Regions from separate parts of the Terribacillus sp. FSL K6-0262 genome, predicted to be linked through region 3. Evidence: riboswitches for the same ligand, from Rfam matches in the RefSeq annotation. Region 3 holds a riboswitch; each other region holds the start of a gene.
What was found. A riboswitch is a leader RNA that binds a small molecule or an ion and turns the genes downstream of it on or off. The one in region 3 is predicted to bind S-adenosylmethionine.

Region 1 (3,133 bases), 960 kb from region 3:
CATCGAATCCGGTCCTAACCGCTGTGCAGTCACCAACTGACCAAGAAGAGCCAGTCCCCTTGACTGGCTCTTTTCTATGCCTTCGAGAAGATGCCGAGCCTTTCGATTCGCTTTGCAGCCTCCAGCAATCTTTCTTCCGTATCCAATAGACCGGCTCGAACGTATCCTTCACCATGCTTCCCGAAACCATTGCCGGGAGCAACCGCCACATGGGCCTTTTCAAGCAGCAAATCCGCAAATTCCTCCGATGTGAATCCGTTCGGAACAGGCAGCCAAACAAAGAAAGTCCCCTTTGGTTCAGGTACATCCCAGCCGATTGCACGCAAATGGCCGATAAAGGCATCCCTTCTGGCTTCATATGTGTGAATCAGCTCTTCCACACAGGTTTGATCTGACGTCAGGGCATACGCTGCCGCTTCCTGCATGGCTCCGAACAAGCTCACATAAAGATGATCTTGAATCAAATTCAGGCTTTCTATCACGGAAGCATTGCCGACAGCAAAAGCGATGCGCCAGCCTGCCATATTATAGGTTTTGGATAAGGTGTACATCTCGATGCCGACTTCCTTGCTGCCCTCGGATTGCAGGAAGCTCTGCGGTTTTTCTCCATCAAACCCAAGTGCACCATAAGCGAAATCATGCAGGACACAAATTTTATGTTCCTTTGCCAGTTCCACTGTTTTATCGAAGAACTCCCGATCTGCTGTAGCAGCAGTCGGGTTGTTCGGATAATTCAGGAACATTAGCTTTGCTTCTTCCAGATCACCCGCAGAAATAGCATCATACTCAGGCAGGAATCCATTCTCAGCAGTCAATGGCATGAGCGATGTCCGTGCTTGTGCAAGTTCGATTCCGGACATATAATCGGGATACCCCGGATCCGGAAGCAATGCCAAATCACCCGGATTCAAAAGACATTGACTGATCTCCACCAAACCTGTCTTAGAGCCGAACATGATGGCCACTTCTGTTTCGGGATCTAGTTTCACGCCGTATTCCCGGTCATAAAAGTCACAGACTGCCTGTTTAAGAAAATCAAAGCCTCTGAATGGTGAATATTTATGATAAGCCGGATTATCAGAGGCTTCTTTCAATTTATCTACGATATGCTGCGGTGTCGGCAAATCAGGGTTCCCCTGCCCGAGCTTGATGATATCGTGCCCCTGTTGCTCCAGCAAACCCACCTTGTGTACCAAGCCGGCAAAAAACTGTTCCGGCAATTGTTTCAGCGCATCTGAAAACGGAAAATCCATTTGACTCACTCTCCTGTCACCTTGCATCCATCCATTCTGACTATTGACAATCTTGACAGTCTTGGAAATACAATGTAATAATGAACAAATCATACATGATTCACTCACTCTTATCAAGAGAAGGCGGAGGGACTTGGCCCGATGAAGCCCGGCAACCGGTGCGTAATGCACACGGTGCTAATTCCAACAGCAAATGCTGAGGGATAAGGGGACGGATGCGTTGGCCTTTCCCTCTTCCAATTTCGCTTGGAAGAGTTTTTTTGTATAAAAAATCAATGAGGTGACAGCATGACGATCAACATTAAAGGTGCACCAAACTATTATGCGTGCGAAGAAAATATATTGGACAGCCTTCCCGCAAGGCTTGCAGGATTGAATTGGACAAACGGCTTGCTTATTCACGGTGATGCATCCTGGAAAGCCGCTTCTCCATTCCTGGACCACATCGATCTGCCGGTTAAACGTGTTGCCTATAATGGTCAATGCACACATGCGGAAGCAGCTAGATTAGCAAATATCGCAACAGGAGAAGCTGCTCAATTCATAATCGGCGTAGGCGGCGGAAAAGTGTTGGATACCGCCAAAGCCGCTGCTGATGAGGCAGGGCTTCCCGTCATATTGATTCCTACAATCATATCCAACTGCTCCCCATGGGCTTCCCTTAGCGTCTTCTATGATGAGGCAGGCAATTTTGTCGAATATACAATCTTCCCTCGCAGTACATTCATGCTCCTGGTCGAGCCAAGGCTGCTGCTCACGACACCAGCACCTTATCTGATTGCCGGCATTGGCGATACATTGGCAAAATGGTATGAGGCAGATGTGCTGACCGAAAATATGACCGATCAGCCGCTAGCTGTCCAAATCGCTCGCAATGCTGCCAAATTATGCCGTGATATCCTTATTGCTGAAGGTGATGCAGCGATTTGTTCTTTACAGGATAAGCGAGCAGACAGTTCATTCCTCAGAGTTGCGGAAACCATCATCATGGCAGGCGGTATGGTAGGCGGATTCGGGGACGAGTACGGCCGTATCGCCGGTGCTCATTCCATTCACAACGGATTGACCAGATTGCCAGAAACACATGAGCAGCTGCATGGGAATAAAGTGGCTTACGGCATTCTTATCCAGCTTGCGTTGGAGGGGAAATTTGACGAGATTCTCACTTTGCTGCCATTCTACCGTAAGCTCGGCCTACCTACCGTATTGAAAGAGCTTGGCGTGAAAGGGGATCTTGATAGAGCAATGAAAATCACCGCAGACGGCGCAGTAGCTCCAGGGGAATCGATTCATTTCATGCATGTTTCCTCTTCGGATCGAGTAGTGGAGGCAATGCACCGTGTAGAAACATTCGTTGCGGCAAATCAGGGAGTGACACAATGAAGCTTGCATTGATTCAGCATGATATCATTTTTGGCGATCCAGAAGCCAATTATGGAAAAATGGAAGCATTGATAAATGAGGCACAGGAAAATGCTGATGTCATTGTGCTGCCCGAGCTTTGGACCACTGGTTATGATCTGACAAGGCTTGATGCCATCAGCGATGATGAGGGAGAAACGACGAAGCGGTTCATCAGCAGGCTGGCCAAGGCCCATCAGGTATATATCGTCGCTGGTTCCATCGCCAAGCAAACGGAAGCAGGCATCCATAACACGATGCTTGTCTTCGGGCCAGCAGGCGAATTGCTGCATGAATATGACAAGGCACATCTATTCCGGCTGATGGATGAAGAGAAGTTCCTCACCCAAGGCGACAGGTCTGCCTCTTTCTCCATCGGAAACAAGCAAGCGGCCGGGGTCATCTGCTATGATATCCGTTTTCCGGAATTCATCCGCACGCATATGATACATGATCAGCAAGTATTATTCGTCGTCGCT
Region 2 (3,133 bases), 420 kb from region 3:
TTGTAACTCGGATCCGGCTCGGTGAATGTCGGAAACTTCGGTGAATTCCAATCAAATCGGCCCCCATCGACGATCAATCCCCCGATGGAAGTACCATGACCGCCGATCCATTTCGTTGCACTGTGCACGACGATATCCGCACCAAGCGTTATCGGTTTGCTAAGGATAGGTGTGGCAAACGTACTGTCGACAATGAGGGGGATCCCGGCATCATGTGCCACTTCCGCGACTGCTTCCACATCCAGCACATGCAGGCTGGGATTTCCGATGATTTCTGCAAATACAGCTTTTGTTTTGTCTGTGATCGCCGCGCGGAATGCCTCCGGATCGGTCGGATCGACGAATTTGACAGTGATTCCGTAGCGAGGGAGCGTAGTCTGGAATAGGTTATACGTCCCTCCGTATAAATTCGTTGCTGCTACGATTTCATCCCCGGCGCTTGCCAGATTGAGGATGCTGTAGCTGATGGCTGCCATTCCGGATGCAACACCGACTGCTGCGACGCCATCTTCCAGCAAAGCAATTCGTTTTTCCAGAACATCGACGGTAGGGTTGCCGATTCGGGAATAGATATTTCCCGGCTCATCCAGTGCGAATAGACGCTCTGCATGATCTGTATCATGGAACAAGTAAGAAGTGGTCTGGTAAAGCGGCACCGCTCTTGAGCCTGTCGTCGGATCCGGCGCTTGCCCGCCATGCAATGCTAGTGTTTCTGCTTTATATACTTGATCTGTCATTTTGTCATTCCTCCAGTTTATATAGATGAAAAAAGCAGCTCCCGGTAAGAAGCTGCTGCTTATGCACGAAACTCCTTATCTCCCAAACTTCCGTTTGCTGGATGTAGCACCTTAAAAGCCATTTCCGCTTACAGGTTGCCGGGTTTCATCGGGCCAGTCCCTCCACCTCTCTTGATAAGTCAATATGAAATTTTCATCGGCTGCTCGAGTACCTCCCTGATATGGTGTCCCCACTTCTCGAACTCCAGCAGAAAACCATCATGCCCATAGATTGTATCCACATCCACATGCCTTCCCCTTGGAACTGCCGCAGCAAAGCGGCTTATCTCCTCTGGAGGAAATAGCAGATCTCTTGAAAATCCGAATGTCAGCACAATTGCGTCTATTCTCCGGGCGGCTGCTTGCCATCCTCCTCTTCCCCTGCCGATATCATGACTGTTCATCGCTTCCAATAAAGTCATATAGCAGTTGGCATCAAAGCGATTGACCAGCTTCTCTCCTTGATAGTTCAAATACGATTCCACCTCGTAAGCTGCATCATCCCTCCGGGAGGCAGCACGGCGGAAACGTTCATTATATTGATGGTCGGAACGGTAAGTAAGCATCCCCACCATCCGCGCAAGTCCGAGACCGGCCGCAGGTAATCTGTCCGGTGTATAGTATCCATCGTTCCAATCGGGATCGGAGGTGATGGCTGTCTTAGCCAAATGGTTATACGCAATCGCATAATCACTCACAAAGGGGGTTGCTGCGAGCGGAATCAGCACATCCATGAAATCAGGGTACATGACGCCCCATTCCAGTACTTGCATCCCTCCCAATGATCCGCCGATTACTGCCTTTAGATGAGCAATTCCCAGTTTCTCCAAGGCAAGACGCTGCACCAAAACCATGTCCCTGATCGTTATTGCCGGAAAGGCTGCCGCATACCTGCTTCCCGAATCCGGGTTTACCGACAATGCACTCGTTGTCCCATTGCACCCGCCCAATACATTGAATGTAATCACTTGGTATCGGCGGGTATCGATGTATCCGCCCGGCTGCAGCAATCCATTCCACCATCCAGTTGCTGCATCAGTTCCGATTGCAAACTGATCTCCCGTCAACGCATGACAGACAAGCACCGTTTCTCCCGAAGCGGGTCCGCTTTTTTCAAAAGCCACCTCGACGTTTGGCAGGATATTGCCTGATTCAAGCACAATATCCCCGATGAGAAGTTTGCCGGTTTGGTATGACTGTTGTAAATCCATTCTCCGCATGCTTCCTCCCCCCAACTAAAAAAGCCACCCTGAGAGGACAGGGTGGCAATATGTACCGACATGTCTCTCTCATCTCTAAAGTGCTCTGCGCACTTTCAGGAATTAGCACCTTAAAAGCATTTCTGCTTGCAGGTTGCCGGGCATCATCGGGCCAGTCCCTCCGCCTCTCTTGATAAGAGCTTGCTATTGATTTGTTAACAGGATTGTAGCATGGGGTTCTTATAGGAGTCAACTATAAATTCTGAAATTTCCATCAGGATATTCTTCCCGGAAATTTGGACGCCCCGCATCGGCAATTGCCGATGCGGGGCTTAAAATGTAACTTTTTCTATTGTTATGCGAGAATGCCTAATACATTCTCCTGCCGCGGTACTTGTTCCACATGGTAGTTTTCACTTAAACGATGCAATCCCTACCTCTATTGCATCCTTACGGCTCCTTGGCCGCTCCAGTCTGAATAAGTACTTCTGATTAAAACTATAGCAGAATGCCAGAGATCTTCAATAAAGTTACTCAAATATTGAAGACGTTAATTATTCTATCATGCTTTACAATTACTGTCAAACCACCGATGCAGATGTACTCCCCTCCCTCTTCCATTCCCGTTAATCAAAGAGGACAAATCGCCCCGCATTTCCCATCTTTCTATAGGAGACCTTATTTTGGTGACGCTTTATGACAAATAATCTGTAAACACTTACACAACTTGGTCAGAAATATTCACGTAAGATATCCTGACAAGTTTGTTACATTTTTTTGCAGGGCACTTATAATGAAAAAAGATTTAAATTTTCAAATAATAAAGAAGGCATTCAGGGGGTAGAGAAAATGGATATGGCCAATACGGTATTCATGTTCGTCGCAACCGTCCTCGTATGGTTGATGACACCGGCACTCGCACTCTTCTACGGCGGGTTGGTAAGAAGCAAGAATGTGCTGAGCACAACGATGCACAGCTTTACGACAATGGCAATCGTTTCGATCATTTGGATCATTGTCGGCTTTTCCCTGGCATTCTCACCAGGTAACGGAATTATTGGGGGATTGGATTATTTCGGGCTGAATAACGTTGGTTTCGATCCAAACGCAGACTCCGGACATACAATTCCATTCAACTTATTCATGATGTTCCAAATG
Region 3 (3,133 bases):
TATATTGGATCAATCCCGGATCAAAGAAGATGGCAGTGCGGCAGAAGCACTGGAGGAAACGGTGCGGCTGGCTGAGCTGGCGGATCAGCTTGGCTATACACGATTCTGGGTTTCCGAGCATCACAGCGGCAGCCTGGCGCATAGCAGTCCAGAGCTTATGATGGGTCATCTGGCTGCACGGACGAGCCGCATCCGTATCGGTTCAGGCGGTGTCATGCTGCCTCATTATAGTGCGTATAAAGTGGCAGAAAATGCAAGATTGCTTGAAGCGCTCCATCCAGGAAGAATCGATCTTGGCATCGGAAGGGCGCCTGGTGGTATGCCGGCTGCGAAAAGAGCATTGCAGGAGCATAAATCTGTGCCGGAGGATTGGTATGATCAGCAGATACGGGACCTGCTTCATTACCTGGATATAAGAAAAGAAGACAAGCATCGGTTCGGCGACTTGCGGGCGATGCCTGAAATCGGCACCGCCCCATCTGTATGGCTGCTCGGCGGCAGTGCCGGAAGTGCAGGGCTTGCTGCGTATCATGGAATCGGATTCGCCTATGCGCAATTCATCCGTGGGGAAAAGGATGCAGCGGTGCTGGATGTATATCGAAAATCCTTCCGGAAGAATGAACAGGAGCCGCAAATGATGGTCAGTCTCTTCCTTTTCTGTGCAGAAACGACGGAAGCTGCAGAAGCCTTGGCCAAAAGTCATGAGGTTGCCTCGCTTTTGCAGGAGCAGGGAAGACCAGTGAAAGGGATGCTCCGCCCGGATACAGCGTCAGCCTATAAGCTGTCTCCTTATGAAAAGGAGCGCCTGGAAGACAACCGCCCGACCATGGTGATCGGGACACCTGATGAAGTACTTCAGCAATTGGATGAGCTGGAGAACTATTACGGAGCGGAGGTCGAGTTCATGCTGACCAGCCCCGTTTATGAAGAGAAAGCAAGACAAAATGGGTTCCGCCTGTTGATGGAGGCCCATCGGCGCCGCAGTTATTCTGTTTGAATCGGACACCGCTATTCTGGTATAGTAAGAGTGATAATTCATAAGAAGTCTTATAACGAGTGGCGGAGGGAAAGGCCCGATGAAGCCCGGCAACCCACTGCAGGAGGGCAGTCCTGCAGGAAGGTGCTACGACCTGCAGCAAAAGCTGCGTGATAAGATGACGACGGCTGCAAACAATGGCTTCTTCTCATCGAAGAAGCTTTTTTAGTAGATTTGATGTGTCGTTCGGTAGGATTTCCTATGTGCAAAAGGAGTAATAACAATGAAATATGCATACTGGCAGCCAGTTTCAAACAGCTGGCTGCGTCATGTGGAGGATGGGGGGCCGCTGCGTTTGACGTGTGTCCAAGAAATAGCGCATATGGCGGAAACCTTGGGGTTCGATGCCGTATTCCTTCCAGATACTTACCTATACCAAGGGAAAAATGCCGATCAGAAGCTGGACTTTTGGGAAACGGCTGGAGCGATAGCAGAAGCAACCGATAAATTGCATATCATGGCAGCGGTCCGGCCCAGTATCGATCAGCCGGCAGAAGCTGCCAAGCAGGCGGTGAAGATCGACGGAATCAGCAATAGCCGCTTTTCCCTGGCAGTCGTTTCATTTCTGCGTGAAGAGGAAAGAAAGCGTCAAGCTGGCGATATAGAAGGAACGGAGGAATTCTATCTCCAGACAGAAGAATTCTTCGAAGTACTGCGGGGAGTCTGGACTGCCGGCAGCTACACATACGATGGGCTGTACTATCAAGTGGAGCATGTCGATCATTTGCCTGCCGGAAAGAAAAAAGAGATTTCCCCTTTATATGCAGGCGGGGAAAGCGACTACTTACGACAGACAATTGCCGAGACATGTGATGCGTATGTCATGAAGGGCGGCACAGTGCAGGAAGTGGCCAGTATGATTGCCGATATGCAGATTCGCCGGGAAGCATCTGGCAAGTCCGCGTTCACGGAGTTTGGCATGACAGCTTATGTCATATGCCGTGACTCAGAGGAAGAAGCCATCCAGGAATGGGAAAGGATTACCAGTTCCGACTATGAAGCATATGTAACGGAGGAGGAGCTGGCGCAGAAAAGCAGGATAAGTGACGATGCTGTTTCTGCCAGAGGACTGCGGCCAAACTTTGTCGGGACACCGATGCAGATTGCACAGCGGATACTGGCTTATGAGCACGCAGGTGTCAGCCTATTGCTGCTTCAGTTTTCCCCGCAAAAACGAGAGATGGAGCGTTTCGCCAAAGAAGTCATCCCATTGGTGGAGGAAATGCGGGAAGATTCCATTTAATTGGGAATGAGCGGTGGACAATCTTATTTTTATCGCGTACATTAGAAAAAAAGAGTGAGTATGGGGGAAACTATGGAGCTATTGACGATTTTCGATGGGCAGCACCGGGAAATAGGAGTGAAAGAAAGACAGGCAGTCCATCGCGATGGGGACTGGCATGAGACTTTCCACTGCTGGTTCGTGGAGCATGATGGTACAGAACCATACATTTATCTACAGCAGCGTTCTGCTAATAAAAGCGAATTTCCCGGGAAATACGACATTACTGCAGCTGGTCATCTGGGAAGCGGCGAAACGCCCGTAATAGGCGGCTTACGTGAGATACAGGAAGAATTGGGTGTCACGCTTCAGGAAAGTGATCTATTTTATAAAGGTATCATCCAAGAGGAATTATTCGCCAAGGATCTGATCGATCGGGAGTTCTGTCATCAATTTTTCTATTACTTGGAAGAATTGCCGGAGATCTTGCTGAATGAAGAAGTGATACAGATTGTCAGGATGAAGGTGAATGACTTGGAAAGACTCGTGGAAGGCAAAGCGAAAAGCGTGGAAGCGGAAATCGTTGCGGGAGCTCCCTGTCAGCGAATCGAGATTACACATGAAGAACTTTGCCCTCATCAGCTTGATTATTATCGGGAAGTCATCATGATCTGCCATACATAAAAAAGGAACAGCAATGCCGCTGTTCCTTTTTTATTTCATCAGAAAGCCCAATTCCCTTTTTCGAAGATGGGTTCGATTGTGCCATCCGGCGTTTCGCCTGTGATGGATAATTCCCCGGAACCGACCATGAAATCAACATGTGCCAGACTGTAGTTGAATCCGATCGACTCCAATTCCTCTTTCGATTTGCT
Region 4 (3,133 bases), 1.1 Mb from region 3:
GAAATTATCAATATTGAAATGTCCATGAAAAGCATTAGTCGCCTGCTTATCGAATACAGGAGCCTCTTCTGGTACGTGGATCCCTGCATATATCTGGAACCCGCTTCCTTCCCCTCCCGCGACATCTGTATCACGGACAAATAGGCTGTCGGCTCCTGCTTTGTGTGCTTTGCTTATGACGATGGCTACAGTATACGGTAACATGGACGGGAATGGGAGAGCATTCCTTAAAATTGCAGTTCCTTGCTCCGCCAGAGATAGGTCTGGATCAGCTGATTGGTATCCTCCAAATCCTTCACCGAAACGACCTGTGTCGTCTGGTCGAGATGCTCGATCGGGATATTCAGGATGCTTACCGGCGTTTTAGTGGACAGTTTCTTATACCGATGACGGAACAGGAATTCCAGTTGAAATGGGATGTCATGTGCAATGGCCAAATCGACCAGCTGATTTTTCAGGGTCTGATTGATTGGTATCGTCTTATCTGCCACTTTGATTGCGACACCGCTTCCCAGTTCGATTGCTCCCCGGCTTTTATGAGCGATTCTTTGCTGGGGGACGGACCCGATATAAAAGGCAGCTTCCCCTTCTAGCTGATTGGCAAGATGCTTCTTATTATGGAAAGGAAAGAAGATGATGGTGATGTCCCCTTCCGCTGTATCCCATTGCTGCAGAAGATTGATTGCAATTGCCGGTGCAATCTTATTATCCAGCCCTTTCCCGACGACGCGGCCGCTCACTTCGTCACCAAGATACAGGAAGTCATCGAATAATGTCACATGATTGCCTGGTTCCACCCCCATTTCACGTGCATCATGCTCGGTATTGGCCCCGATATCGATGACAGCGGCATGCTGACCTGCTTCACCTGCCATGACCACTCCGCACAGCAATCCATTCTTTGTCTCTACCTGGACCGATTGCCCTTGCGCATACGTCAACGAAAAATAATTCGCGTCTGCTACAAGCGCCCCTGACTCGGTGATCGATGTCACCACATAGATTTCTTCCTTCACCTCTGCCAGCAAGGTGATTTTTGGCGTATACTTTTCTCCATATTTACGGACAATAAGATTCCCCCGTCTGTCGAAGTGCATCTCATCCGCAAACGGCGTGATCTTATCGACGATTTGTGAAACAAACGATTGATTATACCCTTTGTACTTGGATAATTCCCGGATCAATTCAAACATGTTGCCTTCCCCTTTCGTATAGGCAGCGGGACAAATACAAAAGCCTCTCGGACAAGATGCGTCGAGAGGCTTCCTCTATTCATCTTATCTGCCGGTTATGAACCGATGGAATTAGCACAGTGTCTGTCGTCAGACCTGCTGCTGAGGCTTCGCAGGGCCATATCCCTCCACCTCTCTGGATAAGAAACATATACAGTTTTCAGAAAGTTTATCATTCCATTCAATGATTGTCAATATATCTTATCGGTATACTCAGGATAACTGGATGCAGGGAAAACCTATAAACCAAAGTAATAAAAAACAGCTGAAATTGTAATTAATAAAAAATTCTCTTCGGCTTGCAATATAAAAAATGAAACAAATAATGGATATTCAAATACTCTTATGCATCAAAAAAGCCACCAATAGGTGACTCAGTTATTCTCCAATTCTTCTATTTCTTTCTTTACTTGATTGGCTTTCTTAGATACAACCCAACTAATGATAGTCAGGATTACAGTTACTAACATGAGAATATCGCTAATTGTCTGTGATGTACTTCCAAATGGATAATCCCGAAGTAAGAGATACAACACCAGAAATATACCGAACCAATACTTAGATATAAAATCCCAGATTTTCATAGCTGCCTTCAACCCCTTTGTAATATTTTATTATATTACATAATTTTGGATAATGGAAGCTGACGATTATGGCGTTACAAACCCCATAGGACTTTACACTTATCCATTTAGCAGCATTGGATTGATCATTACAATAAAACCTCGGGCAATCACGCTGTCCGAGGTCCCTGTATCATGTAGCCGATTCATATGGATAGTCAGCCGGCATCCAGCTGGCACCGATACCGCCCCGTCCAAAATGAATTGCCATGACGGAGCTTATTTCGTTGCTGATGAAGACTTCTGCTTTATCACCGAATGCTTCCATTGCTTCCTTTAACTCAGCGGCAAGCTCGGTGGAATTCACATGTGTTATCCGGACAACCTGTTTCCCGGATTGCTCGATATTATGTCGTAATTTTTCCAGCATCCACTTCAGCAGGCGTTTCTTCGTGCGGACCTTACCCATGACTTCCAGCTTCGCTTCCTCAAAACCGACAATCGGTTTTATATGCAGGAGGTTTCCGATCCTGGAGGCTGTTTTCGAAATTCGGCCGGTACGCACCAGTGTAGTCAGGTCATTTATCGTAAGGTAGAGCTGGCTGTGGGAACGGTAAAATTCAACCGCCCTCAATATTTCATCGAAAGCTTCCCCTTGCTCCATGAGCTGGCACACTTTGATGACGATATTTTCTGTACCGATGGAGGCAGTATTCGTATCAATGACAGTGATCCTCCCGTCAGCGCCTTCGATTGTATCCCTGGCAATACGGGCGGAATTGACGGTACCGCTTACATTCTCTGTGCAGTGCAAGCTGATGATAGCATCGTATTCTGCCAGCAGTTCTTCATAAAGCTTTACAAATACCTCTGGTGACGGCAGGGAAGAAGAATATGCAGCCCCCTGATCAATGAACCGAAATAGCTGATCATTGGTGATCTCTTTTAAGTCAGCATAGGACTTGTCATCAATAATGACATGTAAATGGGCGTAATATATAAAAGGATATCGCTGTAAATCCTCTTCTCTCAGGTTCGTGAGACTGTCTGTCACAATTGCAATTTTCATTTATTCACCTCTAGTTTCAGTATAACGGGTATATAGGATAAAGATACAAAAAAATGCAGGAAATTATTCATGCATTCCAGCTGCCGGATGCAGCTTCCCGTTTCCAAGCAAAAAAGCTGCCGAGTGATCGGCAGCTTTTGCTCATTCAGGTGCTGTTTCATGTGATGGAGTAGTCAAATCAACTTCCTCCAATTTGTACACCTTCGTTTTCTTTTTGACTTTATAGATGATCCAGCAAAGCAGGAAGACCGGAATACCGATGTAGGATG

Region 1: it holds a riboswitch for S-adenosylmethionine, as region 3 does, so the genes downstream of both, MHI54_RS06340 (iron-containing alcohol dehydrogenase family protein) here and MHI54_RS11310 (LLM class flavin-dependent oxidoreductase) in region 3, are expected to answer to the same signal.
Region 2: it holds a riboswitch for S-adenosylmethionine, as region 3 does, so the genes downstream of both, metX (homoserine O-acetyltransferase) here and MHI54_RS11310 (LLM class flavin-dependent oxidoreductase) in region 3, are expected to answer to the same signal.
Region 4: it holds a riboswitch for S-adenosylmethionine, as region 3 does, so the genes downstream of both, MHI54_RS05665 (hypothetical protein) here and MHI54_RS11310 (LLM class flavin-dependent oxidoreductase) in region 3, are expected to answer to the same signal.

What each region holds. Positions count from the first base shown of each region.
Region 1 is NZ_CP150277.1:1,231,485-1,234,617, forward strand. Features, by position in the region: gene MHI54_RS06330 (MBL fold metallo-hydrolase) at 1-40, shown strand, start outside; gene MHI54_RS06335 (pyridoxal phosphate-dependent aminotransferase) at 75-1,253, opposite strand; SAM riboswitch class I at 1,361-1,463, shown strand; gene MHI54_RS06340 (iron-containing alcohol dehydrogenase family protein) at 1,542-2,636, shown strand; gene MHI54_RS06345 (carbon-nitrogen family hydrolase) at 2,633-3,133, shown strand, end outside.
Region 2 is NZ_CP150277.1:2,609,498-2,612,630, reverse strand. Features, by position in the region: gene MHI54_RS13335 (PLP-dependent aspartate aminotransferase family protein) at 1-737, opposite strand, end outside; SAM riboswitch class I at 810-918, opposite strand; gene metX (homoserine O-acetyltransferase) at 917-1,987, opposite strand; SAM riboswitch class I at 2,063-2,175, opposite strand; gene MHI54_RS13325 (ammonium transporter) at 2,825-3,133, shown strand, end outside.
Region 3 is NZ_CP150277.1:2,194,281-2,197,413, forward strand. Features, by position in the region: gene MHI54_RS11305 (LLM class flavin-dependent oxidoreductase) at 1-997, shown strand, start outside; SAM riboswitch class I at 1,045-1,156, shown strand; gene MHI54_RS11310 (LLM class flavin-dependent oxidoreductase) at 1,260-2,279, shown strand; gene MHI54_RS11315 (NUDIX domain-containing protein) at 2,352-2,942, shown strand; gene MHI54_RS11320 (aminopeptidase) at 2,981-3,133, opposite strand, start outside.
Region 4 is NZ_CP150277.1:1,112,333-1,115,465, forward strand. Features, by position in the region: gene MHI54_RS05660 (hypothetical protein) at 1-204, opposite strand, end outside; gene MHI54_RS05665 (hypothetical protein) at 228-1,193, opposite strand; SAM riboswitch class I at 1,275-1,379, opposite strand; gene MHI54_RS05670 (DegV family protein) at 1,989-2,864, opposite strand; gene MHI54_RS05675 (amino acid permease) at 3,006-3,133, opposite strand, start outside.